4 regions of the Bacillus sp. NPDC094064 genome follow, and region 1 is predicted to be linked to each of the others. Evidence: predicted binding sites of a transcription regulator. Region 1 holds the regulator's gene; each other region holds the start of a gene.

Region 1 (8,051 bases):
CATATAACAAACATAGCTATTTTGCCAGAATACAGAGGTCAAAAGCTAGGAGATGCTTTATTGAAAGAAGTTATTTCTGAAGCGAAAGATCTAGGGGTAAAAACGATGACACTTGAAGTACGTGTATCAAATGAAGTAGCAAAACAGTTATACAGAAAATACGGATTTCAAAATGGTGGAATTCGTAAACGATACTATGCAGACAATCAGGAAGATGGTCTCGTAATGTGGGTGAATATATAATGGAAAAAAATACGATTATACTTGGTATTGAAACAAGTTGTGATGAAACAGCAGTAGCGGTTGTTAAAAATGGAACGGAAATTATTGCGAATGTCGTTGCATCACAAATTGAAAGTCATAAACGTTTTGGCGGAGTTGTACCAGAGATTGCATCCCGTCATCATGTAGAAGAAATTACAGTTGTGTTAGAAGAAGCTTTAAAAGAAGCGAATATCACATTTGAGGATATTGATGCAATTGCTGTAACAGAAGGGCCTGGTTTAGTTGGAGCACTTCTAATTGGAGTAAATGCAGCGAAGGCAGTGGCCTTTGCGCATGATATTCCTCTAGTTGGTGTTCATCATATTGCTGGCCATATTTATGCGAATCGTTTAGTAAAAGAAGTTCAATTCCCTCTACTATCACTTGTTGTATCTGGTGGGCATACAGAGCTTGTTTATATGAAAGAGCATGGTTCATTTGAAGTAATTGGTGAAACACGAGATGATGCAGCGGGAGAAGCATATGATAAAGTAGCTCGTACGTTATCTATGCCTTATCCAGGGGGGCCTCATATTGATCGTCTTGCGCATGAAGGAGAGCCAACAATTGATTTACCGCGTGCATGGCTAGAACCTGATTCATATGATTTCAGCTTTAGTGGATTGAAATCAGCAGTTATCAACACTGTGCATAACGCAAAACAACGCGGCATAGAAATTGCCCCAGAAGATTTAGCAGCAAGTTTTCAAGAGAGTGTAATTGACGTACTAGTAACGAAAGCGTCTCGTGCAGCGGATGCGTATAATGTAAAGCAAGTACTTCTTGCTGGTGGAGTGGCCGCAAATAAAGGGCTTCGTGCACGTTTAGAAGCAGAATTTGCACAAAAAGAAAATGTAGAGCTAATTATTCCTCCTCTATCTTTATGTACAGATAATGCAGCAATGATTGCAGCGGCAGGTACAATTGCATATGAACAAGGAAAACGTGCGACATTAGCTTTAAATGCAAATCCAGGATTAGATATTGAAGCTTAGTTATGCACAAAATTAACCACAGCTTGTGGATAAAAGCCATATTATCTGTTGATAATGTGGCTTTTACTGTGTATATAAAATGTTAATAACTTTTTTGTTAGTTGTGGATAATGTGGAAAAGTTATTTCTGTGTTTATTATACTAAAGGTGGATATGTGTATAACATTGTGGATAAACTGAATGAAGTCTGACCTTTGAATATATCCTTTTTCGGGAAATAAAATAATGGTGAATATCCGAAAAGATATTTCGAGATAATCTTCTTTTAATCCGCGAATTGGTACCAATGTCAAACTTTGTCGGTAAATAGATATTTGGTGTCGAATCGTTGATGTATTTCAAGTTACGATAGATATATTCAAAAAAATGTTCATGTACGATGACGTTGATTCCCTTTAGAAAACAAAAAGGATGTCGCATAGTCAAAATCTCGACTTATGAGACATCCTTCTTATTTAAATGCTCTTATAAATGCAGTTCTTCCCATTCTGCCATACAAGCTTCAAGTTGTTCTTGTAGTGTTTGTTTTTTAGTTGTAATTTCACTAGCCTTTTCATAATCAGCATATATTTCTGGTAAGCAAAGCTGATCTTCTAACGTAGCGATTTCTTCTTCAAATTCTACGATACTTTGTTCCAGTTCTTCAATTTTTCTAGTGCGTTGACGCTCTAGTTTTTTACGTTCTTTTTCTTCTAGATAATTTAACTTTTCTTGTGCAACCACCTTTTGAACAGGCACGTCATTTTCTTGCTGTTCAAGCTCTGCACGTTCAATCATTTCATTTTTCTTTTCAACGTAGTAATCATAATCCCCTAAATACTCTTGTGCACCTTCTGTTGATAACTCAACAACAGTTGTCGTTACGCGATTAATGAAGTAGCGGTCATGTGAGACGAATAGAAGAGTCCCTGGATAATCAATTAAAGCATTCTCTAAAATCTCTTTACTATTTAAATCAAGATGGTTCGTCGGTTCATCGAGAATTAACAAATTAGATTTTTGCATCATAAGTTTTGCAAGAGCTAATCGAGCTTTTTGTCCACCACTAAGAGAAGATACTGGCTTCAGTACATCATCCCCTGTGAATAAAAAGTTACCTAGTATCGTGCGAATTTCTTTTTCAGGTTGCAGTGGATATTCATCCCATAGTTCATTTAACACGCGCTTAGAAGATGTTAAATTGGCTTGTTCTTGATCGTAATAACCAACAGATACGTTGGATCCGAAAGAAACATTACCATTTAATAATGGTAACTTATTCACAATGGACTTTAACAATGTGGATTTTCCAATTCCGTTTGGTCCAACTAAAGCAACACTATCCCCGCGCGTTAAGCGCATAGTTACATGTTCAATAATCGGGTCTGCATCATAGCCGATAGTTGCATCTTTTACTTGTAAAACATCATTCCCACTTTGTTTTTCAATATCGAAGTGGAAGGATGCTGACTTAGAATCACCTAATGGTCTTGTTAATAATTCCATTCGGTCCAATTGTTTACGGCGGCTTTGTGCACGTTTCGTCGTAGAGGCACGAGCTATATTCTTTTGTACGAAATCTTCAAGTTTAGCGATTTCATCTTGTTGTTTTTCATAACGCTTCATTTCTTGCTCGTATAAAGCTGATTTTAAGTCTAAATATTTACTGTAGTTACCAACAAATCGTCTGCTTTCTTTATTCGAAATTTCATATACTTGCGTAACGAGTTTGTCTAAGAAATAACGGTCATGAGAAACGATTAGTATTGCGCCAGGATAGCCTTGTAAATATTGTTCAAGCCATGTTAATGTTTCGATGTCTAAATGGTTTGTAGGCTCGTCTAAAATAAGTAAGTCTGGTTTCGTTAATAATAATTTCCCGAGAGCTAATCGTGTTTTTTGTCCGCCGCTTAAAGTGGAGATTGTCGTCTGGTGCGTTTCAACTGGGAAGCCAAGACCGCTTAAAATCGCGCGAATGTCTGCTTCATACTGATAGCCACCTTGATCTTTATAGTCTAATTGTAATTGATCATAATCAGCTAGTAATTTTTCATATGTGGCTGCGTTTGAAAAGTTTTCTTCTTTTCCCATCTCTTGCTCAAGCCTTCGAAGTTTTGTTTCCATTTGCTGCAAGTGCGTAAAGACGGTTAACATTTCATCCCAAATTTTTAAAGACGTTTCTAATCCAGTATTTTGAGCTAAATACCCAATTGAGACATCTTTCGGTTTTATAATTTCGCCGCCATCATGAGATAGCTCTCCAGCAATTATTTTTAATAATGTAGATTTCCCGGCCCCGTTTCGTCCGACTAGTGCGATGCGATCTTTCGTTTGCACTTCCAATTTTATGTTGGCAAGAATCGTTTCTGCACCGTATAATTTCGAAAGTCCATTTACTTGTAATAAAATCAATGTTTTCACCTCAAATAATTTCTTAACTTTGCCATGTTTATATTTCTCAATCATACTAAAAATAGTGTATAGTTTAAAATACAGAGAGAATACTTCTTCTTTCTATTATACAAGGAATTTAATGAGTGCTAAACTTCTGTATTTGATTAAAGTATATGAATCAAGATAGGAAGAGAGGAGAGGTTATATGGATCAGCAAAAAATTCCACAAGCCACTGCTAAGCGATTGCCTCTATACTATCGATTTATCCAAAACTTATCTCTTTCTGGTAAGCAACGTGTTTCATCAGCCGAATTGAGTGAAGCGGTAAAGGTTGATTCCGCAACTATTCGAAGAGATTTCTCGTACTTTGGAGCGTTAGGGAAAAAAGGATATGGATATAACGTAAATTATTTATTATCATTTTTCCGGGAAACACTCGACCAAGATGATATAACACGTGTAGCACTTATTGGAGTAGGTAATTTAGGAACAGCTTTCTTACATTATAATTTCACGAAAAACAATAATACAAAGATTGAAATGGCATTTGATGTTAGTGAAGAGAAAGTTGGAACAGAAATCGGGGGCATTCCTGTATATCATTTAGATGAATTAGAAGAACGTTTATCGACTGATATACAAGTGGCAATATTAACAGTACCCGCTACAGTAGCGCAATCTGTAGCCGATAGATTGGCAGAAACAAACGTGCACGGTATTTTAAACTTTACACCAGCGCGCTTAAATGTGTCAGAGAATATAAGAATTCATCATATTGATTTAGCTGTAGAGTTACAAACACTCGTTTACTTTTTGAAAAATTATCCACAATAAAACGCAGAGGAAGCGACCTCTGCGTTTTATTATTGTTTCTTCTGTGTGAATTTAACTAATATAAGGCGAAGTGCCAAATTAAAATCAATTGTTGCCATAACTGCAAATAGTATTGTCCACATATTCCAGATTGTATCTGTTACGTTCGTAATGGCGAAACGTGTAAAGATACATCCGAGAAGGAAATACAATGCAGCCATGAACAATGGTGAGTTTCTCATACTAAAAATCCTCCGATAAAGCCTTGCATTTTTTCAGCTTCTTTAATCATCTCTTGAATTTGCTCATTGCTTACTGCAATTTGAGCCATTGCAACGAGTGTATTCATCGCAACATGAGCTGCAATTGGAACGATAATACGTTTCGTTTTTACATATAAAAAGGCGAATACGAGCCCCATAGCAGTGTATACCAATAAGTGAGTGAAATCAAAATGAATCGCCGCAAATACAAGAGAACTAATGATAGCGGCAATAAAGAAGTTAAACTTCTTGTAAAGTGTACCAAATAAAATTTTTCTAAATACGATTTCTTCTAGGATAGGTCCGATTATAGATACAACAATAAGGAACCAAGGTGTTGTTCTTGCGATGTCCATAAGTCTTGCTGTATTTTCAGATCCAGGTTTAATACCTAGTAAATACATTTCAATCATACCAGCAATACTTTGTGAGAAAAATGCTAAGAAGAACCCGATAAAAATCCATCCAACTGTAGCTGGAACAGAAGAGCGCATTGCATCTAAATGCCTGTCACGAATATCTGTTCTAAGTAACCAAAGTACGATGCATAATGCAATAAAGAAGCTAATGATAGCCCAATGTCCAGTTATGATTTGCCCTTTTTCTTCAGTGGTTAATCCTCTATTATCATAGAGACCTGTTTTTAAGAGTAATGGCAATCCAACAATTCCGGATAACTGCATTAAAATATATGTAACGATAACCCACCAATATTGTTTCTTCAAATGGTTTAACCATCCTTTCTAACTCTAGTTTATGAGATAAGGCAGGATAACATGTAATATGCTACCTACGATATAAACTTTCATTCGAATTATGATTTTTTTGTAAATCTGTATTGGAAATTAAAATAGAAGACAGGAAAAAGCTGTGTATGTAGCGAAAACAACTTAGGGTGTCCTTCATATTGTAACATACGAGCAGTGGAAACAACGATTCATATAGTAAAGCTAGTAGAAGAAGAATTTTATATAGAAAAGTATATAGTGATTTGCGAAAAAATTATGATTTTTTTACTTGCAAAAGAAATTGAGATTATTTATTATTATAAGTGTGTTAGCACTCGGGTGACTTGAGTGCTAATAAATAAAATTTACATAACAAAATGAGGAGGTTATTGTTCATGCTAAAGCCATTAGGTGATCGCGTTGTAATTGAGCTTGTTCAAGCAGAAGAAAAAACAGCAAGTGGTATTGTATTACCAGACACTGCAAAAGAAAAACCACAAGAGGGTAAAGTTGTTGCAGCAGGTACTGGTCGAGTGCTTGAAAATGGTGAGCGTGTTGCTTTAGAGGTAGCAGCAGGTGATCTTATCATCTTCTCAAAATATGCAGGTACTGAAGTGAAATACGAAGGTAAAGAGTACTTGATTTTACGTGAAAGTGACATTTTAGCGGTTATCGGTTAATTATATAAATCTTAAAAATTCAAGGGGGTCAATTATTATGGCAAAAGATATTAAATTTGGTGAAGAAGCACGTCGTTCGATGCTTCGCGGTGTCGACACTCTTGCAAATGCAGTAAAAGTAACGCTTGGACCAAAAGGTCGTAACGTTGTACTTGAGAAAAAATTCGGTTCACCACTTATTACTAATGATGGTGTAACGATCGCAAAAGAAATCGAATTAGAAGATGCATTCGAAAACATGGGTGCAAAATTAGTAGCAGAAGTTGCTAGCAAAACAAATGATGTAGCTGGTGACGGAACAACAACTGCAACTGTATTAGCACAAGCTATGATTCGTGAAGGTCTTAAAAACGTAACAGCTGGCGCTAACCCAATGGGTCTTCGTAAAGGTATCGAAAAAGCTGTTGCTGCTGCAATTGAAGAATTAAAAACGATTTCTAAACCAATCGAAGGCAAATCTTCAATCGCACAAGTAGCTGCTATTTCTGCTGCTGACGAAGAAGTAGGTCAATTAATCGCTGAAGCAATGGAGCGCGTTGGTAACGACGGCGTTATTACTTTAGAAGAATCTAAAGGTTTCACAACAGAATTAGACGTAGTAGAAGGTATGCAATTTGATCGTGGATATGCATCTCCTTACATGATTACTGATTCTGACAAAATGGAAGCGGTTCTTGATAACCCATACATTTTAATTACTGACAAAAAGATTTCTAACATCCAAGAAATCTTACCAGTATTAGAGCAAGTGGTACAACAAGGTAAACCACTTCTTATCATTGCTGAAGATGTAGAAGGCGAAGCTTTAGCTACATTAGTAGTGAACAAACTTCGTGGTACATTCAATGTAGTAGCTGTTAAAGCTCCTGGATTTGGTGACCGTCGTAAAGCGATGCTAGAAGATATCGCAATCTTAACTGGTGGCGAAGTAATCACTGAAGAATTAGGCCGTGACTTAAAATCTGCTACAGTTGAATCTTTAGGACGCGCTGGTAAAATCGTTGTAACGAAAGAAAACACAACTGTAGTTGAAGGTATTGGAAATACACAACAAATCGAAGCTCGCATTGGTCAAATCCGTGCGCAATTAGAAGAAACAACTTCTGAATTCGATCGTGAAAAATTACAAGAGCGTCTTGCAAAACTTGCAGGTGGCGTAGCAGTAATTAAAGTAGGTGCAGCAACTGAAACTGAGTTAAAAGAGCGCAAACTTCGCATTGAAGATGCACTTAACTCAACTCGTGCAGCAGTAGAAGAAGGTATCGTTGCAGGTGGTGGTACTTCACTTATGAACGTATACACGAAAGTAGCTTCTATCGTAGCTGAAGGCGACGAAGCAACAGGTATCAACATCGTACTTCGTGCACTAGAAGAGCCAGTTCGTCAAATCGCAATCAACGCTGGTCTAGAAGGATCTGTAGTTGTAGAGCGTCTAAAAGGCGAAAAAGTAGGCGTTGGTTTCAACGCAGCTACTGGTGAGTGGGTTAACATGCTTGAAACTGGTATCGTAGATCCAGCTAAAGTAACTCGCTCTGCACTTCAAAACGCAGCATCTGTTGCAGCTATGTTCTTAACAACTGAAGCTGTAGTAGCTGACAAGCCAGAACCAGCTGGTGCTGCTGGAATGCCTGACATGGGCGGCATGGGCATGGGCGGTATGGGCGGAATGATGTAATTCCGTTTGCTCGAAAAACATTCACTTCTATATAGAAGTGGATGTTTTTTTGTGTTTTTTAGAAAAGGAAATGAATTTCTGTAGAATTTTGTCGCTTTCTCTCTTGACCATATCGATACTTCATTGTTAGAATCTAGGAAGATAATATAAAACGATCCTTCATATATCCTCAATGATATGGTTTGAGAGTCTCTACCGGGTTACCGTAAACAACCTGACTATGAAGGCAGTGTGTCTTATATTTATAAAGAGCGGAGAC
Region 2 (8,051 bases), on a different contig from region 1:
GTAATATTCATTATCTATTAAGTAATACGTAATCCCGTCTTGTTCGCCTTTGAAAATACCGCAATATTGATTTCTCCACCCAAGCGGAACGTTGATGACTTTATGAAGCGTGCATCCATCTCTTAATTTTTGCGGAATAAGACTATAATTCGGAAGTATAACGCGAACATCTACACCTAATTTTTTTAGCTCTTTTGGGAGCGCACCCGCTACATCAGCTAATCCTCCCGATTTCACAAACGGTACACATTCTGATACTGCAAATAAAATATTCACTTGTTGTCCCACTGCGCGAAAAGCTAAAACTCCTTCTCTTGCAGCTTCCTCCCTTCGAGTTTTCATTTAAATTAAAACTTTAATCAGTGGGGACTCCCCCACTGATTCATTAAGAATAACTATTAATCGTACTGTTTTGAACGCTTCCTTTTTCTACAACATATGGCTCATCGACGGTTCCTTTTAACACGACACCGTCACCAATTTTCACATCTTTATCAATAATAACACCGTCTATTATACAGTTATCTCCAATTTGGCTCTTTTGCATAATAATGCTATTACGAACAATTGAACCTTTTCCAATTTTAACAGAACGGGAAACCACACTATTTTCTACTTCCCCTTCAATAATACTGCCGTTTGCAATCATTGTATTTTTCACAACTGCACCCTTTACGTAACGTGTTGGCGGCTCATCTTTTACTTTCGTAAAGATCGGTGCTTCTTTCTTAAATACTTGCTTCCAAATAGCAGGCTTCAAAATTTCTAGGCTATGTTTATAGTAACTTTCAATTGAGTCAATAATAGCTACATATCCTGTATGCTCATATGTAGCAATATGCAGTGATTTTCCGCGCTTTTCTCTCACTACATCGAATAAACTATATTGCTCCACATCTTTATATGTCTCAAATAAATCTAACAATAATTGTTTATTTAACACGTATGTTTGAAGCGAAACCCCTTCATGACAAACTTCAGTAATATCAGCTGACGTATGTATATGTCGCTCTAACACCGCTTGGAAATTTAATGCGGTTACGAGGTGACTATTCGTAATAACAACGTATTCTTCTCTAGCTCTTAGAAAATAATCAATATGTCTTCTAAAGTGTGCAAATGACCCAAATTCATCTTGGTCACATTGGCAGTTTGGCGGGAATAAAAACAGCCCGTCTCGTTTTCTATCTAAATCCCACTGTTTGCCTGATCCAACATGGTCCATCAATGAACGATTTTTATGACTTGTAAACACCGCCACACTATGAATATTAGAATTCGCCATATTTGAAAGCATGAAATCAATGAGTCGATAACGGCCCCCAAACGGTAACGCCGCTAGTGAGCGATGCCCTGTTACTTTCTTTAAGGAAGGAAAACTTCCCGTTGCATTAATAATTCCTAACATTTTTTCTCCCATTCATTTCATCCCCCTTTTCTATTTCCCTTCAGCAATTAATACTACATCGTCAACATTTTTTTCCGGACGAATGATTGTTCCATCTTCAATAACCATTTCTGATCCAACAATCGCTCTTTCAATTACAACATTTTTACCAATCTTCGCTCCTGGCATAACGACAGAATCAATTACCATACTACCTTCTTCTACCGTTACTCCTTGGAATAAAACAGAATGCTTCACGTCCCCTTCAATAACGCATCCTTCGTTAATAAGTGATTCCTCTACTTTTGCCTGCTGTGCAATATATTGAGGTGGCTCATTTGGATTGACGGAATAAATACGCCAATTACGGTCATTTAAGTTCAGTGATGTTTCATCACGAAGTAAATCCATGTTCGCTTCCCATAAGCTTTTCACTGTTCCAACATCTTTCCAATATCCTTCGAACGGATACGCCATGAGCTTCTTCCCTTCATCTAATAAAAGCGGAAGTACATCTTTTCCGAAATCATTACTAGATTCAGGATTTCTTGCATCCATCTCTAAATACTCTTTCAAAATTGCCCAGTTAAAAATATAAATGCCCATTGATGCAAGATTACTTCTTGGAAATTGCGGTTTTTCTTCAAATTCAACAATTTCCATCTCTTCATTCGTATTCATAATACCAAAGCGACTCGCTTCATCCCAAGGCACTTCAATAACAGAAATTGAAACATCTGATTCTTTTTCAATATGGTAATCTAGCATTTTACTGTAATCCATTTTATAAATATGATCGCCTGATAAAATAAGGACATATTCCGGTTCATACTGACTTAAATAGTTTAAGTTTTGATAAATGGCACTTGCCGTACCTGTATACCACTTCACCCCTGAAGACTCCGCATAAGGAGGTAACACTGTGACTCCGCCGTTTACTCGGTCTAAATCCCACGCATTGCCGATTCCAATGTAATTATGAAGCTCAAGTGGTTGATATTGCGTCAAAATCCCAACAGTTTCAATACCAGAATTCGCACAGTTACTTAACGTAAAATCAATAATGCGATATTTACCACCAAATGGAACAGCTGGCTTGGCTAAATTTTTTGTTAATGCACTTAAACGACTACCTTTTCCCCCTGCTAGTAACATTGCTACGCACTTTTGTTTTTGAGCCATCTTGTTTTTTGCTCCCCTTTCTTGTCTTCACTGGTCGTAATATGGATACGCCAAATGGTGGAATTGTAATTTCTACATGTGCCGCTTGATTATGATACGGTTCTAGAATCGTCTTGAGACGTTTTTTATTCACTTGACCCGAACCGCCATATTGCTCAGCATCACTATTTAAAATCTCGTTATAATACTCAAAATCTGGTACACCTACTTTATAGTTTTCATATGTAGCTTTCGTAAAATTACATACGACAACTAACGCATCTTCTTTCTTATCCCCTTGGCGGATAAATGTGAAAATACTTTGCTCCTTATTATTAGCATCAATCCACTGAAACCCTTCAGGTGAATGATCAAGCTGCCAAAGTGGTTTGGAGCGCTTATACAATGCTATGAGCTCTTTAAAGTAATCATGCATATAACGATGCATTTCAAAATCATGTAAATTCCAATCTAAATCTTCAAGGTCTTTCCACTCATCAAACTGCCCGAATTCTCCTCCCATGAAAAGTAATTTCTTTCCTGGGTGCGTAAAGAAATATCCATATAATAAACGAAGTTGAGCAAATTTATCCCAGTAATCTCCTGGCATTTTATTTAACAATGACTTTTTCCCATGAACGACTTCATCATGAGAAAGCGGTAATATGAAGTTTTCTGAATAAGCATATAGTAAAGAAAACGTCATTTTTTCATGAATGTGTTTCCTATATTCAGGTGCACACTCCATATATTTCAGCACGTCATTCATCCAGCCCATATTCCATTTGTAATTGAACCCAAGCCCACCTTCATACGTTGGAGCTGTTACAAGCGGCCAAGCTGTTGAATCTTCTGCTGTCATAAGAAAATCTTCGTCTTCTGCAAATACCGCCTCATTTAATTCTCGTAAAAATGAAACAGCATGCTCATTACTTTGCTCCTGTCCTTCTTTATTCCAGAACAACATATTCGCAACTGCATCCACCCTGAAACCATCAATATGGAAATATCTCATCCAAAATAACGCATTTGAAATTAAGAAATTACGTACTTCCCTCTTTCCTAAATCGAAATTGACAGTTCCCCATACTGTGTTTTCTTGTACATCTTTATCTTTATATTCATAGGTCGGTGTCCCATCAAACAAATATAAACCGTGAGCATCTTTGCAAAAATGCCCCGGCACCCAATCTAAAATGACACCGATTCCATATTTATGACATTCATCGACAAAATACATCAAATCGTGCGGTGTGCCGAATCTACTCGTCGCTGCATAATATCCCGTTCCTTGATACCCCCAAGAACGATCATACGGATGCTCAACAAGTGGCATAATTTCAATATGTGTAAATTGATGTTCCACCACATACGGAATGAGTTCTTCTGCCATTTCCCTGTAAGAATACAGGGCTCCATCTTCTTTCTTTTTCCAAGAGCCAAAATGCAATTCATACACTGCCATCGCTTCTTTATACACTGATTTTTTCTTTTTCTTGCGACTCCAGTTTTTATCATTCCATTCATATCCCTTTATATCAAAAACTACAGATGCCGTATTCGGTCTTACTTCTGCATATACAGCATACGGATCTGCTTTTAAAATGACGTCACCAGCCATCGTTTCAATCGCATATTTATATATTTCCCTTTCTTCAATATGCGGTATAAACAAAGACCAAATTCCCTCTTCTGTCACTTGTAGCATCTTATGTTGCTCATAATCCCACTCATTAAAATCTCCAACAACACTCATTGCTTTCGCATGAGGAGCCCATACTGTAAATCGTACCCCTCGCATCTCATCCTCCGTCACAACATGTGCGCCAAAGATGTTATAGCTTTCATAGTACTTTTCTGCATGAAACTCATCTCGTTTCACTTCTTCACAATTTATTACACTCAATATGCTCACCTCACTAAGATGACAGAATTTTTTATACTTTAAACCATTTCTGCAAAAAACTGAAATATCCTTGTTAATTTATAAAAAATATACGTTTTTTTCTTAAAAACGTTGAACTTTTTTCACATTTCCATATAAAATATCGAATTTTGACGAATATTCATTGAAAACGCTTTATTTTTCATCTATATTCCATACTATTATTTATTTCTCAACCCTTATTTTATTAGATTTATCCCATTTCCCATGCTATTTTCGCTCAAAACGGGCGTGAAATAACCTGTCGTACAAAAATGTTTCTCAACATTTTTCGTCACAATTGTATTGAATTGAAAAATTCATGGGCATATGCTTGTTCACAATAAAGAACATTGAACCTTCGAAAATATAATTCATACTGAACTACTCTGTTTACCCTATCTATACTCCATGCGAAAGTTCGATAAAAATTTTTTACTAGGAGGCTTTCTTATGTCATTCAAACAAAAGGTTGGAATGGGAGTTGTCACAGCTTCACTTAGCCTATGACTTACATGTGGCGGTGTATTTGCCTATTTCGGTCATTCCCAAGCGTCTAACAATGAAATTAGGGCTAACAACCTAAAAAATAATAAAGAGCACTCTATTTAAAGTAGAGTGCTCTTTTTCTATAAACGACCTTTATCCAGCAAAAGGGGTATATTGGGGATATACAAGGGAAACCGGAAAAGGAATTTATATGAATTTATATAAAAATTCAGAGGCAGGCAGCAGTTTCCCACCTCCAAATTATTTAACAATTATTATAGTACTGGTGCCATTGTTTCTTTTAATACTTTTACAGAATGAGCGAATTTCGCTTTTTCTTCTTCATTTAGCTCAAGCTCTACGATTTCACGTACACCTTGGCGGTTAATTACAGCTGGAACACCTACGTAAGCATCTTTCTCACCGTATTGGCCTTCAAGGTATGCAGATACAGTTAATACGCTGTTCTCGTTGCTTAAAATCGCTTTAGTTACACGAAGTAGTGACATACCGATTCCGTAGTAAGTTGCACCTTTACGTTCGATGATATGGTAAGCTGCATCGCGTACGTTTTCAAAGATTTTATCTAAATCTTCTTGATTGTATTGTTCGTTGTTCGCTAAGATTGTTTCTAGTTTTTGTACACCTACAGTAGCGTGGCTCCATACTGGAAGTTCAGTGTCACCGTGCTCACCAACGATGTAAGCATGAACGTTACGTGGATCTACATCTAAGTAGTCACCTAACATGTAACGGAAACGAGCAGAGTCTAAAGTAGTACCAGAACCGATTACGCGCTCTTTTGGTAAACCAGATTCTTTCCAAGTTACGTAAGTTAAAATATCAACTGGGTTTGTTGCGATTAAGAAGATTCCATCGAATCCGCTATCCATAATACCGCGAACGATTTGTTTAAAGATTTTTGTATTTTTTTCAACTAAGTCTAAACGAGTTTCGCCTGGCTTTTGTGGTAATCCAGCAGTGATAACAACTAAATCTGCATCTTTACAATCTGCATAACTACCGCTCCAAACTTTTGTTGCTGCTGGAGAGAATGGTACCGCATGGCTTAAGTCCATTGCTTCCCCTTCTGCTTTTGCTTCATTAACATCTACTAATACGAATTCTTCAGCTACACCTTGATTGATCATTGAGTAAGCGTAACTACAACCTACAGCTCCTGTTCCTACTAATACTACACGATTGATACCTTTTTTCATGATAATTTCCCCTCTCTATTGTTCACATATATTTTTTTATGATTGTTTAAGTAATTAATTAAAATACTAATTTAATGTTGTTTAACTTCTTTACATTCATATTGTAGCACGTATTATTGTGAATTACTTCACAAATTATGACCTATTTGTGAACTTTTTCACATAGAGTGTAAAGTTATTGGGATAGGTGTGGAATCCATTTCAATGGAGGCGTTTTCTTTAGATTGTGAACGGGATTTTTTGCATTTTTGTCGGTAAGTGAAATTATATCAGCGATTTTTAGAATATATCGACCGTAACTCCAAATATATCAGCGATTTTTGAAATTTATCGACCATAACTCAAATTATATCAGCGATTTTTGCGATATATCGACTTAACGACAAAACTCGACAATAATAACAGCATAAAAAAGCTGTCTCCAATAGGTCACTTATTAAGAGACAGCTTCTTCTATATATTATTTATTTTCCGCAGTAGCCCCTAACACAGCGGCCTTTACGTAATTTTGACCGTTTAATTGCTGTAAATCCGCAGCCGTTCCTGTTACGACCACTCCAATAACTTTTACATCTTCCTCACTTGGTTTTGTCTTCTTTCCTTTTAGATAATCATATATACGTTCATATTCCCCGTAATACTTTCCCTTTTGCTCCAGTCCATTTTGAATCGCTAACAGGAAATCTTTTTCTGTTCCATTTCCAAATTCAATATCGCCTGGTTTTGCTTTAAAGCCGTACACATTATAAGCACTTTCAGTCATATCATCAATATGATACGATTTTTTATCATAATATGTATCTACCCAATACCAAACAGGGTGAACTCCTTCTGGTAGCATCTCTTTTATTTCAGATACTTTATACGGTTTATCAAAAGAGATAGCGAATTCAGCTACTTTATTTTCACCTTTTACTTTTCCTATATCATTTATATAACTATTATATGAAGCAAAAGGAAGATAAAACTGCATCTCTCTTTCCATCGTTTGATTGTTATACAATTCACTTGTCTTATTAATACGTTCATTCCCTATTACAACATTATCAGCTATTGTTAATGGGTTTACATTCGATAATTGGCGAAATGTATTCCAAACTTTATACTCATACACTTCATCTTCCCACTTAACAGGTTTCCCCTCAATAACCTTATATGTTTTATACTCTACTGTGCTTTTAAATACACCGTTTGAAGTAATTGCTATGCCTCTCTCTGTATTAGGTCTTGTAATTTGTCTTATCATATTTAAATCACGATCCATAGCTAAGTAAGCTCTATTATTCAATTGTGAAATTACTATTATAAAACTAAAGAATAGAACAATAAAAAGTGAAATCGAAATCACTGTAATTTTTAATAATTGTCTTCGCTTCGCCTTCTTCAACATTGTTGATACTTTACTTGAATCTATATCAAGATCAAATTCATCTCTGCCCATCTTCAAACCTCCTATAAAGCTTTTTAAACTCATTGCGAGCCCTATACAATGAAACACGCACTGTCTCTTCTTTCATCTCTAATACGGTTCCTATTTCCTTATAAGAAAGTTCATAATCATACTTTAATAATAAAATATGTTTATATACCGGATTCATCTTTTCAAGTATGTTTTGTATTTCTACTTGAAGTTCTTTTTTTAAAATTGGTTCATCTAATCCTTTTGCTCCAATTAATTGAACAGATTCAATCGGAATTTCTTCAATACGCTTTTGCCTTCTTGCAAGATCACGATGCCTATTAATCGCAACTTGAAATAACCATGTTTTTATATACGTAATTTTCATATTCGGTATAGATAATAATGCCTTATGCATCGTATCTTGAACGATATCCTCTGCCTCTACTGGTGTTACTCCAATTTTAAGCA
Region 3 (8,051 bases), on a different contig from region 1:
CACTTCTATTTTTTGCTCGACTAGATAGAACAACAGCTCCTTCTACTCCAATGAACACCCATAAAGTTACAAGCATTGTACTTTTAACTTGGCTGCCAACCGCTCCCCATGAAAAGGAACCAGTTTGCCCCCAAAATCCATCTAAGAACGTATCCATATGAAACGCTAAGATTCCTACAACAATAAATACAAATACAGGTACTAATTTTGCAATTGTAGTTACTAAATTCACAAGTGCCGCTGATTGAACTCCACGTAAAATTAACATGTGGACACACCATAATAATATGCTTGCACCAATAATGGATGCTACATTTTGACCGCCTTCAAAAATCGGGAAGAAATACCCTAATGAAGAAAACAATAATGTACCGTAAGCTACATTACCAAGCCAAGCAGATAGCCAATATCCCCACGCACTATTAAAACCCATGAAATTACCAAATCCTGCTTTTGCGTAACTAAAAATACCACCATCTAAATCTGGCCGCTTTACAGTTAAATTTTGAAATGATAATCCCAGCGCGATCATCCCAATTCCTGTTATAACCCAACCTATAATAATGGCTCCGGCACCAGCACCTTTTGCCATATCACTTGCTAAATTAAATGCTCCACCACCGATCATCGAACCGACTACAAGAGCCGTTAAAGTAAACAATCCTAATTTCTTATCTTCACCCATTCCACTCACCTCTCTTTAATTGCAATAACAATTCGAAAACAATAGTGAATGATAGTGTCTAACGGAGGAGAAAGAAGAAAGGAGAACTCCCTTTCTTCTTTACTCCATGTTTCCTAAAGTCGCTGCCATAACCGCTTTAATTGTATGCATTCTATTTTCAGCCTGATCAAATACTTTTGAATGTTTACTGCGGAATACTTCGTCAGTTACCTCCATTTCTTTCAACCCATATTTCTCATAAACTTCCTCACCATACATCGTTTCAACATCATGAAATGCAGGTAAACAATGTAAGAAAATCACGTTTTCATTACCTGTTTCTTTAATCATTTTCATATTTACTTGATAAGGTTTCAATAACTCGACACGTTCAGCAAATTTTTCTTCTTCTCCCATAGACACCCATACATCTGTATAGATTACATCTGCATTCGCAACAGCTTCTTCCACATTACTTGTTACCATTACCTGTTCATTATATTTTTTTGCTAAGTCAATTACCTCTTGCTCTGGCCATAAAGATTCTGGTGTACAAATACGTACATCCATTCCCATGATTGCTCCGCCAACTAGTAAGCTATTAGCAACATTATTTCGTCCATCTCCAACGTAAACGAGTTTCACATTTTCTAATTTACCTACATGTTCCCTAATAGTTAATAAATCTGCCAGTGTCTGTGTTGGATGCCACATATCTGTTAATCCATTCCACACAGGCACACCAGAATTTTGTGCCAAACATTCTACAGTTGCATGATTAAATCCACGAAATTCAATTCCGTCAAACATGCGCCCTAACACTTTTGCTGTATCCTCTACGGATTCTTTTTTCCCAAGCTGAATATCACCTTTTCCTAAATATTCAGGGTTCGCACCTAAATCTGTACACGCTACTGTAAATGCACATCGCGTACGAGTAGAGGTTTTTTCAAATAAGAGTGCTACATTTTTATCTTCTAAGTAATGATGTGGGACACCATTTTTCTTTTTCTCTTTTAATTCTGCTGCTAAATCTAGAAAATATAATAATTCTTCTTGTGTAAAATCTTTTTCTGCTAGAAAGCTTCTTCCTTTTAAATTTGGTTTAGTCATTAACATACTTCATCCCTACTCTCTCCGTTATTTATACTAAATATCTTTACGAACAATCGGCATACTCATGCAACGTGGACCCCCACGACCACGAGATAATTCCGAACTTAGCACCTCAATGACTTCTATACCATGTTCCCGTAATAACGTATTGGATACATAGTTGCGATCATATGTAACAACTACACCTGGCGCAATTGCTAATGTATTAGAACCGTCATTCCATTGTTCACGAGCGGAAGCAATTACATCTCCTCCTCCACAAGGAATAAGAACTAATTCACTTAAACCTAATACCTCTTTTAATGCTTCCATTAAAGAAGTACGATGTGTAATTTTAAGAGTTTCCTCATCTGTACCTTTTTCTAAAATATAAATATTCATATTTCCTTTTGGCCCTTGAATGGCTGGATGAATTGTAAACTTGTCATAATCGACCATTGTAAATACTGTATCTAGATGCATAAATGCTCGGCATTTTGGAATTTCTATTGCTAACACTTTCTTAATTTTATTTTGTCGGCTAAAGAGATTTTTAGCTAAACGTTCAATTGCTTTAGCTGAAGTACGAGCAGACACTCCAATCGCAATTGTTTCTTCATTTAAAATTAGCTCGTCGCCACCTTCAATTGGAAACTTATAATCACGATCTAGCCAAATTGGCACATTGTGACTTGAAAATCTTGGATGATATTTAATGATATACTCCATGAATAATGATTCACGTCTACGCGCCGGTTCTCTCATCTTATTTATCGTTAAGCCGTCACCCACGCTAGCTGCTGGATCACGAGTAAAATATAAATTAGGCATTGGATCTAAGTAAAACGGATAATGATCTTCCATTAACTCGTATAAATGTGTTTTCTTACTTGTTTCAATTTCGTTTTTCCGTACACCACCCATAATTTTTTGAATTAATTCTTCATTTGAAAAGGAAAGTAAATATTCTTTTAAAGTTTGATGTGCAACATTTACGTCAGCCTGTCCTTCTTTTAAAATACGATCAACAAATTCTTCTCGAAGTTTTTTATCTACTAACGCCTCAGCAGCTAGTTTTTCTAAATAAAGAACTTCAACACCCCGATTGCGTAGCGTTTGTGCAAAATAATCATGCTCTTTTTGAATAATTGGTAAATATGGAATATCGTCAAATAATAACTGCTGCAAATAATCTGGTGTTAAGTTTTCCACTTCTTTACCAGGTCGTTTTAATAACACCGTTTGTAATTCCCCAATTTCTGAAGTAACATGTATCGGATGCTTCATTTGTTGTACCTCCTTTTAAATATGTTTGATGTCTTACAAGTACATAATAAATGCTAAGCGCTTTCACATTTGTGAAAGTATTCACATTATCATTGTGAAATATTAAACACGTTATTTTTTAAAGTCATATGAATTTGTATTTTTATAACAATCCACCCTACTTTTTTAATGAAAAGCACATATATTATGCATATAGGTTGAATATTTAACTTCCGTATTCAAATAAAAATCCTGTTTTTAATTTTTATTAAAAACAGGATTTTACATCTAAATAATTAAATTTAACCTTTCCTCCAAAATCTCTCTATCTGATTTCGATTGTGAAATTATAAGACATGTATCATTTCCACATATACATCCTATTTTTTCTTTCCAATCTAACTCATCAAATAAAACACCAATAACATGTGCATTACCAGGTAATGTTTTAATAACCATTAATTGATCTACACAATCAATTTTCACAACAACCTCTCGTAATTTTTTCTTTAACTTTATATCAGTTTGTAACTGCTCATCTGAGAAAACCTTATATATCATTAATCCTTCTTTAGAAGGCACCTTCGTTAAGTTTAACTCACGAATATCTCGAGAAACCGTAGCTTGTGTTACTAATACATCTTTTCTTGCTAACAATTCTACTAATCTTTCTTGCTTCTCTATTTCATACTCCTTTACAAATTGTTTAATTAATCGTTGTCTTTTTTCTTTTTTCATAAAAGACACCCCTTTTAATATTATAGCTCGCTATAATTTTCATCCGAAAGGGACAGAAAGGAATGTTGCGGAAACGTTCATAGTTTATACTTTTTAACTGTAGATATTAAATAGCTAAATAAAAAGAGAGAAGAACAGCATCCTGTTCTTCTCTCTTACATTGAAAATCGTTCAATTGTCTGTTTTAAATCGACTGATTGCTTCTCTAAATCCTTTAATAATTGATCGATTGCCATCATATTTTCGGATTGTTGTACCGTCAGACGTGCCACTTCTTGTGAACTAGCTGATGTTTCCTCAGCAATTAATGCGACTTCTTTTGTTTGTTCACCCGTTTGATGAATACACTCTACTTGTTCGTTCATATAACTACTAATTTGCTTCGTAGCATTTGCTACTTCCATTTTTCATTCCTCCTCATAAGTAATATACTATCCATTATTATCCATATTTTCTTTATAGAAAGATATACAGATTTTCTTTTTTTGTTTACGTAATTATTACATTGTTTTTTCTATATATAAGTAAAAATGATGTATAGTTTTATTCGGATGCAAGTGACTTCATAACTATATTCAACTACACAATTTAAGGTCAGGTGATTCTATGTTGAAATTATCAAATCGTTTAAATGTTATAAACAGATTAACTCTGTTAGTAACAGTACCAATTCTCTCTATTTTAACGAATTTACCGAAAGAATTCTCCTTCCTCCAGCCTATTAAATGGCTAGAATCAATCGAAGGCAATATGTATAAAGAGTTTAGTTACGTAAAAGAACTCATTATTACTGAAGATGAGAATCGCCGTACTACAATTTTAAATAAATTAAATGATACAAATAAAGAAACTGAAAAGTTACAAGCTCAATACGGAAATACATATATAAACAAGCGAAGAAAAAACTACTCAATCAATATAAAGAAAAACTTACAAACTATAACCTATATTTCTGAACAAAACAAATTTATTATCTTTAAACGCGCAAGTGAGAAACCACCTAAATTAGGTGGTTTCTCTATTTAAATTATACATTAAGATTTCCTTATGTAATAACTGAATCCCGAAAAAAATAAAGGATTCTGACAATTTATGACTAATAACAGAAATAAGGGGCAACATTTGTAAAATATATTTTTGACTGGGGGTTTTGTATGATTCAAGTTCGAAATCTAATAAAATCATTTGGCTCACTTAACGTTTTAAAAGGCATTGATTTAGAAGTACAAGAAAAAGAAGTTGTTGTTTTAATTGGTGCCAGTGGTTCCGGAAAAAGTACATTACTTCGCTGTCTTAACTTTTTAGAAATGTACGATGAAGGTGAAATTCACTTACAAGGTGAACGAATTGATCCAAAGCGTTCAAATTTAAACAAAGTACGTGAAAATGTCGGTATGGTTTTTCAGCACTTTAACCTCTTTCCTCATATGACCTCACTAGAAAACATCATAGAAGCACCTATTCACGTGAAAAAATTGGAAGCAGAAAATGCAAAGGATATTGGAAATCAGCTTTTGCAAAAGGTCGGCCTACAAGATAAGGCGGATGTAACTCCTCACCTCCTTTCAGGTGGCCAAAAACAGCGTATTGCGATTGCAAGGGCTCTTGCTATGAATCCTAAAATTATGCTATTTGATGAACCTACCTCAGCTTTAGACCCTGAACTTGTTGGAGAAGTATTGCAAGTTATGAAAGAACTTGCCGAAGAAGGAATGACGATGATTATTGTTACGCATGAAATGAATTTTGCAAGAGATGTAGCTGATCGCGTCATCTTTATGGATGATGGAAAAATTGTAGAGGATGCTCCGCCTGAGCAATTCTTCTCAGCTCCGTCGCATGAACGAGCAAAACAATTTTTACGTAACGTTCTATAATGTAACTTCTAATTCAAACGTAAAAAAATACATTCATACGGCGTACAAATAGTTGTCCAAATTAAATATCTCAATAACATGCTTAAAACCATCCGTATGATTACTATTTAGGAGGGGTTTTATGAAAAGAAAATTATTAACCATTGTTGCGAGCATTACATTATGTACATCCTTCATACTAGGCGCCTGTAGTAAGGACAGCGCTACCACTTCATCAAGTGGTGAAAAAGAATTCCGTTATGCAATGAGTGGCTTATACAAACCTTTTAATTATAAAGAAAATGATGGGAAACTTGTCGGATTTGATGTGGAAATAGGTGCGGCGCTTGCTAAAAAAATGAATATGAAACCGACCCCTATTACAAATCCGTGGGAAACATTAATTCAAGGCCTCCAAGCGAAAAAATATGATGTAATACTAGGCAGTATGGCAATTACAGAAGACCGCTTAAAAGCTGTTAATTTCTCAAACCCTTATTATCGCTCTGGTGCCCAAATTTTTGTATCTAAAAAGAATACATCCATCTCTTCGCCGGAAGACTTAAAAGGTAAAAAAATTGGTGTTGTAAAAGCTAGTACCTTTAAAGATCTTGTCGCAAAATATACAGATCAAATTACAGAATACGACAGTGATATTACTGCTCTTATGGACTTAGAACCTGGGCGTGTTGATGCAGTAATTACCGATCAAATGGTTGGCCTACGTATGATAAAAGAAGGGAAATCAAATATAAAAGAAGCTGGAAAACCATTAAATCTTGATGAAATGGGAATTGCTATTCGCAAAGATGATAAGGAAATGGTTGAAAAAGTAAATAAAGCTTTAGATGAAATCATTAAAGATGGTACGTATGAAAAAATCAGTAAAAAATGGTTCGGTCGTAACATTCTTGGAGAAGAGGCAAAAACGAAGTAGGCTAGCTCTTCAAAAGTTTCACAAATCATGCCCCACTTTGTATGTGGGGCATTTCATTCCCAACTAAAATCCATACAATACGAGGTGATACACATGTATGAAATTTTTATCTCTACCTATCCCACACTCTTAAAGGCTACTATTGTAACATTACAATTAACATTAACCTCCCTAGTACTCGGTTCATTAATTGGATTACTATTCGCTTTCTTTCGAATCTCTAACAATAAAGTGCTAAATAGCATTGCTCATGTATATATCGCTATTATTCGTGGTACACCTTTAATTGTTCAAATCGCAATTCTCTATTTCGGTATTACATCTGTTATTGTTTTCACCCCTTTTTGGGCAGGAGCAATTGCTTTAGCAATCCATAACGGTGCATATATTACTGAAATTTTCCGCGGATCCATTCAATCCGTTGACCGAGGACAATTGGAAGCTGCTCGCTCTTTAGGTATGCCGTATCCATTAGCTATGCGCCGGATTATATTACCACAAGCGTTTCGCCTATCCCTCCCTCCTCTAGGGAATCAATTCATCATTGGATTGAAAGATTCTTCCCTTGTTGCTTACGTCGGACTATCCGAATTATGGGGATCTGGTTTATCAATTGCCGCTGGTAACTTCCAACAATTAGATACATATGTAATCGTTGGTCTATACTATCTCGTACTTGTTCTTCTATTTACTTACTTTGTTAACCTTTTAGAGAAACGACTACAAAGAAAAGAAACAAATTCAGTTCAAGTTAGGACAAAGAATAAAAAAGAAGTTTCTTTATAAGAAAAAGCAAGCCTGAGATGGCTTGCTTTTTCACTGCACAAATATATCAACTTTTATTGATTTACTTTTTTAATACTCTCTTTTTCTTCTATATGTTCCTCACGATATGAAATATTATGAGGGTCTAGTCCATTTCCTAAAGAACCATAGAAATGCTCTCTATGCGGATCCACCAATTCACTTCCTTGATAATACACACGTGGTGTATTCCATAATGCCCCCAAAGCTTTTGTCATTGGCATTTCGTGATAGCGTTCCGGCCACATTTCTTTAATTTTCTCTTTTACTAACGGATAGTACTTAGAGCTCATAGCAGGGAACAGATGATGTTCTGTATGATATGAGAAATTGAAATGTAAAACATCTACCCAGCGCGGCACTGTTACCGATAAACAGTTTGCTAACGGATCATTTACTGGAACAATTGGATTTAAGCGGTGATTCGTTGCAATATATGCCATTACAATAAAGTTAGCAATTAACAGTGGAATCACATATGCAAATAACCATTTTGCCGGTCCCATAATAAACAATAAACTAATCCAAACAGTCCAAGGCAAAAGAAGTTGAAGCCATACAGATTTTTGATTGGATGACTTAAATTCCTTTATAAAATGAAAGAACATTCGAGTCGAATGCAATGTAAATTGAATTGTTAGTGACAGAAAACTAAAGAATGAACGTACATGTAGAGGCATACGATATACCC
Region 4 (8,051 bases), on a different contig from region 1:
GTTTCTCTGCTTGTAAAAGTAATTTCAAACGTTTTCTTCCAAAATTCGCATACCAAGATGCTATTTTCTTATCATAAATTTTTTCTACACCGTAATAAAACAAGCGATATAATTCTTTTCCTATTGTATAACTTTTTAAATATAAGTATTTTGTAATATCGGTTATAACTGGATGTGATTCTCCAAACAAATCGCATACAATTACATCTTCGATTCCTTTTTGGCGAAATGTTTGTTCTAATGTTTTCGCTACTTGCACATGACCGTTACCGTAATGTGCAGTTAATATTAAAACCTTGGGGTTTTTTATCAAACAAATCCACTCCTAGCTTATTGTTTCTCCATATTGCATATACGACAATAGGAAAAACATTTTCCTTAAAAACTACATAAACAGATTCTAATATTTCACTTTCAGCTATGTACCTGTCGTGGATATGCAAAGCATATAAGATTGACCCCTTAATCCTATCTGTGCTCATATCTTTACATTATACTTTCCTATAAGAGCTTTCGCAATAACTTACAAGTGTTCTCTATTCCATGATACTCACTCTTTTACTTCTTAATTCTTTTTACTATTTTGATTTCCCTTTACAATTATGTAAATTTCTCCACTTATTCCTTACAAAAATATGGATATTCTATTTTCAGTATACTCTTTTCAATATATATACTCTAGGTTTTATTGTAAAGAAAGCAAAAAGCCTAATCCAATATTTGGATTAGACTGCTTGTAAAATACGTTTCGCTTCTTCTACATTTTTTTCAGTAGGTGGTTCTACATTTGCAAGTGGATATTTATGTCCAAGCGCCTCCCATTTGTATACACCAAGCTTATGATATGGTAGCACTTCAACTTTCTGAACATTAGACAGACTTTGAATAAAGCTAGATAATTTTTGTAGATCCTCTTCGTTATCAGTAATACCAGGAACTAATACGTGTCGTACCCAAATCGGTTTGTTTTTATCCGATAAATAACGAGCAAATTGTAAAATATGTTCATTTGGTTTTCCTGTTAATTTACGATGCTTTTTGGAATCGATATGTTTCAAATCCAATAAAACTAAATCTGTATAATCCATTAAAATATCTAGCTTATTTTGGAATTCTGGTTCCTCAGAATAACAACCACCAGAAGAATCGATTGTTGTATGGATACCAGCTTCTTTGCACTTTTTAAACAACTCAATTAAGAAATCTAGCTGTAATAGTGGCTCTCCACCGCTAACTGTTATACCGCCTCCAGAAGCTTCAATAAATGGAAGGTAACATGTCACATCCTGCATCACTTCTTCAACTGTTATTTCTTTACCTTTACCGATTTCCCATGTATCAGCATTATGACAATATTGACAACGTAATAAACACCCTTGTGTAAATATGACATAACGAATCCCTGGGCCATCAACAGTACCACAAGACTCTACAGAATGTATTCTTCCTTTTACCATGTTACTTCCTCCTTTATTGAAACAGCCCCCTCTGCTATTTACCAAAAGCAGAGGGACGCTTTTTTCACTTACATGCTTTCATGCATTGTACGGTTAATTACATCAATTTGTTGTTCACGAGTTAATTTAATAAAGTTAACAGCGTAACCAGATACACGAATTGTTAATTGTGGATATTTTTCAGGGTGCTCCATCGCATCCATTAATGTTTCACGATTAAATACGTTAATATTTAAATGGTGTCCTTCTTTTATTGCGTATCCATCAAGCATAGATACTAAGTTACGTACTTGTACATCATCTTCTTTACCAAGTGCTTTTGGAATAATAGAGAATGTATTAGAAATACCATCTTGTGCATCTTCATATGGTAATTTAGCTACAGATAATAATGAAGCTAATGCACCTTTTGTATCACGACCATGCATTGGGTTTGCACCTGGTGCAAATGGTTCTCCAGTACGGCGACCATCTGGAGTGTTACCAGTTTTCTTACCGTATACAACGTTAGATGTGATTGTTAAGATTGACATTGTATGAACAGAATTTCTGTATGTTTTATGTTTACGAAGCTTGTTCATAAATGTTTTCACAAGGTTTACAGCAATTTCATCTACACGGTCATCATTGTTACCGTATTTAGGGAAATCTCCTTCGATCTCGAAGTCAACTGCGATACCATTTTCATCACGAATTGGTTTTACTTTTGCATATTTAATCGCACTTAAAGAGTCTGCTACTACAGATAGACCCGCGATACCTGTTGCCATTGTACGAAGAACATTTGTATCATGAAGCGCCATTTCAATACGCTCGTAGCTATATTTATCATGCATGTAGTGGATAACATTTAATGTGTTTAAATATAGACCCGCTAACCATTCCATTGTCATATCAAACTTATGCATAACTTCTTCATAATCTAATACTTCAGAAGTAATTGATGCGTACTCAGGGCCAACTTGCGCTTTAGATTTTTCATCTTTACCGCCGTTAATCGCATATAGTAATGCTTTCGCTAAGTTTGCACGTGCGCCGAAGAACTGCATTTGTTTACCAATTCTCATTGCAGATACACAACATGCAATACCGTAGTCATCGCCGTAATCAGGACGCATAATGTCATCATTTTCGTATTGAATCGCTGATGTTTTAATAGACATTTTCGCACAGTAGTTTTTAAAGTTCTGTGGTAATTGTTTAGACCAAAGAACCGTTAAGTTTGGTTCTGGAGCTGGTCCTAAATTATCTAATGTATGCAAGAAACGGAATGAGTTCTTTGTTACTAACGGACGACCGTCTAAAGCAATACCACCGATAGATTCAGTTACCCAAGTTGGGTCACCAGAGAATAGTTCATTATAATCAGGTGTTCTTGCGAATTTCACAAGACGTAATTTCATAATGAAATGGTCAACAATTTCTTGCGCTGCTTCTTCTGTTAAAGTACCATTTGCTAAATCTCTTTCAATGTAAATATCTAAGAATGTAGAAGTACGTCCAAGGCTCATTGCTGCCCCGTTTTGCTCTTTAATCGCTGCAAGATACGCAAAGTATAACCACTGGAACGCCTCTTGTGCATTTGTAGCTGGCTTAGAAATATCGAATCCATGAGAAGCAGCCATCTGTTTTAACTCTTGAAGTGCACGCATTTGCTCAGATAACTCTTCGCGTAAACGCATTGTCTCTTCGCTCATTACACCGCCTGTTAAATTAAAATCAGCTTTTTTCGCTTCAATTAAATGATCTATACCATATAACGCTACGCGGCGATAGTCACCAATAATACGTCCACGTCCATATGCATCTGGAAGGCCAGTAATAACACCTGATTTACGAGCAGCTTTCATTTCTGGTGTGTATGCATCGAATACACCTTGATTATGAGTTTTACGCCAGTCTCTGAAAATACTGCTAAGTTCTTTATCCATTTCATATCCATACGCTTCACAAGCTTGTTCCGCCATACGAATACCACCATATGGTTGTAAAGAACGTTTAAATGGCTTGTCAGTTTGGAAACCGACTACTTTTTCAATATCTTTATTTAAATATCCTGGATCATGTGATGTAATAGAAGAAACAATTTTTGTATCCATATCAAGAACGCCACCGTTTTCACGCTCTTTTGTTGTTAAATCCATTACTTGATCCCAAAGTTGTTTCGTTGCTTCAGTTGCTCCCGCTAAGAAAGATTCCTCTCCTTCATAAACGTTTACATTATTTAAAATGAAATCGCGAACATCAATCTCTGCTTTCCATTTTTCACCTTTAAAGTTTTCCCATGCGTTTTTAACATTTTCTAATACTTGAGTCATCCTAATCTCCTCCATTTTTTGATTAGTACAGGACTAAGATTTTTTATATAACAGCTTACACACTTAGAATACTACTTTTTTGCGAAAGTGAACGAAATAGTTGTGACATGTTTGTGAAATGTTGAGCAAACTACTATATACATAGTGTTAACTTCATTTAGAAGCCTTTAGAATTAACCCTTTCCTTAATTGTATTTTTTTGGTACCCTTATATACGAGTCCTATTTTGTAATATAAGAACAATACCCATTGTAGAGCTGTAATACCCTTATCTCCTAATCTGTTATAATTTTTGTAACAGAGCAAAAAAGTGTACATACGTTGTACACTTTTTTTGTTATCCTATAAAACATCTCTTTTTCTATTTCCATCATAGAATCCACCACGACTATCTGTTGATACAATTAATTGTTCTAACCCTTCTATATGGTCTCCAATAATTCGGATTACAGCTGGAGGATGACCTATTTTTGCAAAATGTTCACTAAGGCGAATGCGGTTCATCTTATCGACCTCAACACGACTTACACATGCAATCTCGAATCCTGAAAGAATAGCTTTCACCTGCGCCGCGCACGGTGCCAGTAAAGACCTATACCCAATTGCTTTCAAACAAGTCCGGCTAAACGCATTAGGCACTGCAATAAGCGAGCCTACGCCTAAATCTTTTCTATCGCAAGCTAAATTTAATGCATATTTAAATGCAGTTACAAGATGAAGAGGTACTCTTAAATCTAAATAATGATTTAGGTCATTTAATGCGACATCTGTTCCATCTGCAATAGCTTTCGCAAAAGGATATAGCTCACTCGCTGGAATAATAAAATCACCGTCTATAAATAACACAATTTCTCCTTTAGCAAAATACGTTCCAAGTGAGCGCCCCACATCGTTTCCAAGTGCTTCTTTATATACAATTGTCGTTGCTCCCTTGTCTTTTGCAATGGTTGCCGTTTTATCTGACGAACCATTTACAACAACGATGATTTCAAAAGGTTCTATTTTTCGCAGCTCTTCTATAACGTTTCCAATTGTTTTCTCTTCATCTTGTACAGGAATAATTACAGATAATTGTTTCCCTTTATACAACTTAGATGCAACGCCCCATCCTTGATAAAAATCTTCAAAATCTAAAGTGTGATAGACGCTATCCCTTTTCCTATTCCCATCATAATATCCTCCGCGCTCATCACTGCCCGCTATCCGCTCTGCTACAGCTTCTATATGATCACCTATCATTCGTTTCTCAGATTGAGAAAGACTGGTGCCATACGCAGCATGCTCAGTCGGCCGAAATTTATTCGGCGTAATAACATCAATTGCACAATGGCGACTAATTCTCCATGTACTTTGTGCTATGCGCAAATGAGCCACAATAGGATTAGCTAAGCATTCATATCCAATACTTTGAACGACTTCTTTCGTCAGTGCATGAGGTACAGATAGTACAGAATCAATTTTTAATTCTTCACGCTCTAACAGCGCATTTAATATTTGCCGCCATACTGTAATGGAATGTGGTTTTTGTTTCTTTAAAAACAATGCGTCCAAATTATTTAAAACGATGTCGGCCTGATCATATAAAATGGGGTTAAGAAATAATTGTAATTTTGAAGTTGGAATAACAAAATCTCCATCTATAAATAGTAATACATCACCTATCGCGTGTTTTGCACCGACTGCACGTCCAACGTCGTTTCCAAGTAACTCTGTATACTTGATTACTTTACACCCTAAACGATTAGCAACCTCTTCTGTACTATCATCACAACCATTTACTACTACAATAATTTCTACTGGATTTAATGGTTTTACCGATTGAATAACGTCCGAAATTGTTTCCCCTTCATTACATACAGGTATAATAACCGATAGCGACTTACCCATTGTTTTCTTCACGAAACCATTTAATAGTTTCTTTCAATCCTTGTTCCCACGTTACTGTCGCTTGAAATTGAACAAGTTCTCTTAACTTCGTTACATCTGGTCTTCTATTTGGAATTTCTTCAAAGCCATGTGGATATACTTCTTCAAAAGGAACTTGTACAATGTCCGAGGAAGATTTCGTTAGTTTTTTAATTACTTTTGCTACTTCTTTTATACTCTTTTCATTCTCAGAACCTATATTAATAATCTCACCATTTACCTTCTCATCCATTGCCCGAATCGTTGCCTCTACCGCATCACTTACATACGTAAAGCAACGTGTCTGTTTCCCATCCCCATATACAAGAATATCTTCACCTTGCAAAGCCGCATAGATAAATCGCGGGATTACCCCTGCGTATGGACCATCTTTCGCTCTTGGACCATAAATATTAAAATAACGAATGATCGTTACAGGTAAGCCTTCTAATGCGTATCCTAAACATAATGTTTCTTCTAACGTTTTACAAACTGCATAACTCCAACGTATTTTAGAAGTTGCCCCATATAATCGATCTCCTTCTTCAGAGAAAGGTGGCTTGCCCTTACCATATACTTCTGAAGTAGACGCAAAGACTACTTTCTTCTTTCCTTTTAGCGCTGCTTGTAAAATATTTCTCGTTCCATCAAAATTTGTTTCAATGAGCTCTATACTCTTTTCCATTGTTGTTTTCACACCTAAAATTGCCGCTAAGTGAAACACTACATCATGTTGATTTACTAATTCATAAATAGAGTTTTTATCTAAAATACTGATTGGAATAACTGGAATCTCTTTTATTAGCTCATTATGATACTTATTTTTCCCTTTATAGAAGTTATCCACAATCGTGACTTCATAACCTCTTTTCACCAACTCTTCCGCTAAATGAGATCCAATAAATCCGGCTCCACCTGTAATTAAACATTTCTTATTCATACACTCACCTTCTTTACAATCCCACGTGTATCTATTACTCGCTTCATTCCTTTAAAAAGCTTCCAATCGATATTAGAGTGGTCCGTTAAAATTAAAATACAATCCGCCTCTTTAACGGTTTGTTCATCCAAAGAAACGGATTGATACACCTTATCTGCAATTTCCGCAGAAGAAATATATGGATCATGGTATTTTATCTCGTATCCTTCTTTTATTAATAATTGAATAATTGGCAACGCCGGTGATTCTCTCAAATCATTTACATCTTTCTTATACGCAATGCCTACAATTAAAACTGTTGCAGGTGATTGCACCATGCCTTTTACTTTCCGGGCTATTTTCTCTGGCATTTCTTCATTAATTACATGTGCAGCCTCAATTAATTGACTAATTTCCCCATTCTTTTTTATTCTCCATTGAAAATATAAAGGGTCTACTGGAATGCAATGCCCTCCTATCCCTGGTCCTGGCCAATATGAGGTAAATCCAAACGGTTTTGTAGAGGCAGCCTCAAGTGCCTCATAAAAATCAATTTCTAAACTTTCACATAGTGTATTTAACTCATTTACTAAAGAAATGTTGACTAAGCGTTGAATATTTTCAAATAGCTTACACATTTCCGCCACCTTTGGAGAGCTAACCGGAACAACTACATCAAATATAGTGCTATACAAATCCTGTACTTTTTGCTTACACTTTTCTGTTTGCCCACTAATAACTTTTGGAATCGTCTGAACTGAATATTGACTATTGGCTGGATCAATTCTCTCTGGGGAATATCCGATATAGAAATCTTCTCCTACTTTTTGGCCTGCTTTAGAAATAATAGGAATGATAACTTCTTCAAGTGTACCTGGGTATGTGGAGCTTTCGAAAATGAAGGTTTGTCCTTTTTGAAGGTTTTGTTGTATATAATGTGAAGCTGAAATGAGGGCGCTTAAATCCGGTTCTCTATGTTCATTAATTGGAGTTGGAACAGTGATAATAACATAATCACTAGTTTGGAATTCAGTAACACCTTTATCTGGTGTATTTACTAGTAAGCTTTTTTTCGCTAATAAACTTTGTAACTCTTTAGAAGAAACATCTGGAATATAACTTTCTCCTTTTATAATCGATTCTACTTTTCTAATATCTTTATCTAGTCCAAGCACTGTATATCCTTTTTCTGCAAAATGGACCGCTAAAGGTAGGCCAACATATCCTAATCCAATAATAGCTACTTTACTACTAACATTCATTTATATTCTTTTCTTCCTTTCTCAATTGTTGAATACTATCTCTATCCCGCTCTCCATCTGTAAAACTCCCGCGTTCGTCTGTATATTGTAATAGATAAGCAATCGCCTCAAGTTGATCACCGAAAATACGGTCAAATGCTGGAATACGTCCATTTACAAATCCATGTTGCTCTGGGCGTACTCGATTTGT

Evidence for each region. The regulator Rex, encoded in region 1, represses fermentation and respiration genes when NADH is low (regulators of the CRP and FNR family bind a similar motif). The targets are predictions, from matches to a motif close to TTGTGAAATATTTCACAA.
Region 2: ACQKNI_RS12565 (L-lactate dehydrogenase) is a predicted target of Rex. The motif match lies at 6,298-6,315, and genes of this name have one in related genera.
Region 3: arcA (arginine deiminase) is a predicted target of Rex. The motif match lies at 3,116-3,133, and genes of this name have one in related genera.
Region 4: pflB (formate C-acetyltransferase) is a predicted target of Rex. The motif match lies at 3,887-3,904, and genes of this name have one in related genera.

What each region holds. Positions count from the first base shown of each region.
Region 1 covers NZ_JBNNUI010000020.1:6,002-14,052, reverse strand. Annotated here, with positions in the region: gene rimI (ribosomal protein S18-alanine N-acetyltransferase) at 1-243, shown strand, start outside; gene tsaD (tRNA (adenosine(37)-N6)-threonylcarbamoyltransferase complex transferase subunit TsaD) at 243-1,259, shown strand; gene ACQKNI_RS25880 (ABC-F family ATP-binding cassette domain-containing protein) at 1,725-3,650, opposite strand; gene ACQKNI_RS25875 (redox-sensing transcriptional repressor Rex) at 3,838-4,467, shown strand; gene ACQKNI_RS25870 (YdiK family protein) at 4,497-4,688, opposite strand; gene ACQKNI_RS25865 (CPBP family intramembrane glutamic endopeptidase) at 4,685-5,434, opposite strand; gene groES (co-chaperone GroES) at 5,833-6,117, shown strand; gene groL (chaperonin GroEL) at 6,155-7,792, shown strand; purine riboswitch at 7,932-8,033, shown strand.
Region 2 covers NZ_JBNNUI010000004.1:383,953-392,003, forward strand. Annotated here, with positions in the region: gene glgA (glycogen synthase GlgA) at 1-276, opposite strand, end outside; gene glgD (glucose-1-phosphate adenylyltransferase subunit GlgD) at 386-1,420, opposite strand; gene glgC (glucose-1-phosphate adenylyltransferase) at 1,439-2,569, opposite strand; gene glgB (1,4-alpha-glucan branching protein GlgB) at 2,517-4,454, opposite strand; gene ACQKNI_RS12565 (L-lactate dehydrogenase) at 5,237-6,181, opposite strand; gene ACQKNI_RS12570 (anti sigma factor C-terminal domain-containing protein) at 6,642-7,622, opposite strand; gene ACQKNI_RS12575 (RNA polymerase sigma factor) at 7,609-8,051, opposite strand, start outside.
Region 3 covers NZ_JBNNUI010000010.1:116,147-124,197, forward strand. Annotated here, with positions in the region: gene arcD (arginine-ornithine antiporter) at 1-685, opposite strand, end outside; gene argF (ornithine carbamoyltransferase) at 785-1,783, opposite strand; gene arcA (arginine deiminase) at 1,814-3,046, opposite strand; gene argR (arginine repressor) at 3,314-3,763, opposite strand; partial or broken gene ACQKNI_RS21265 (methyl-accepting chemotaxis protein) at 3,919-4,167, opposite strand; gene ACQKNI_RS21270 (MCP four helix bundle domain-containing protein) at 4,373-4,789, shown strand; gene ACQKNI_RS21275 (amino acid ABC transporter ATP-binding protein) at 4,918-5,640, shown strand; gene ACQKNI_RS21280 (ABC transporter substrate-binding protein) at 5,762-6,556, shown strand; gene ACQKNI_RS21285 (amino acid ABC transporter permease) at 6,650-7,342, shown strand; gene ACQKNI_RS21290 (fatty acid desaturase family protein) at 7,396-8,051, opposite strand, start outside.
Region 4 covers NZ_JBNNUI010000010.1:25,729-33,779, forward strand. Annotated here, with positions in the region: gene ACQKNI_RS20835 (diglucosyl diacylglycerol synthase) at 1-313, opposite strand, end outside; gene pflA (pyruvate formate-lyase-activating protein) at 726-1,457, opposite strand; gene pflB (formate C-acetyltransferase) at 1,526-3,775, opposite strand; partial or broken gene ACQKNI_RS20850 (hypothetical protein) at 3,929-4,149, opposite strand; gene ACQKNI_RS20855 (glycosyltransferase family 2 protein) at 4,118-5,662, opposite strand; gene ACQKNI_RS20860 (NAD-dependent epimerase/dehydratase family protein) at 5,655-6,620, opposite strand; gene ACQKNI_RS20865 (nucleotide sugar dehydrogenase) at 6,617-7,861, opposite strand; gene ACQKNI_RS20870 (glycosyltransferase family 2 protein) at 7,851-8,051, opposite strand, start outside.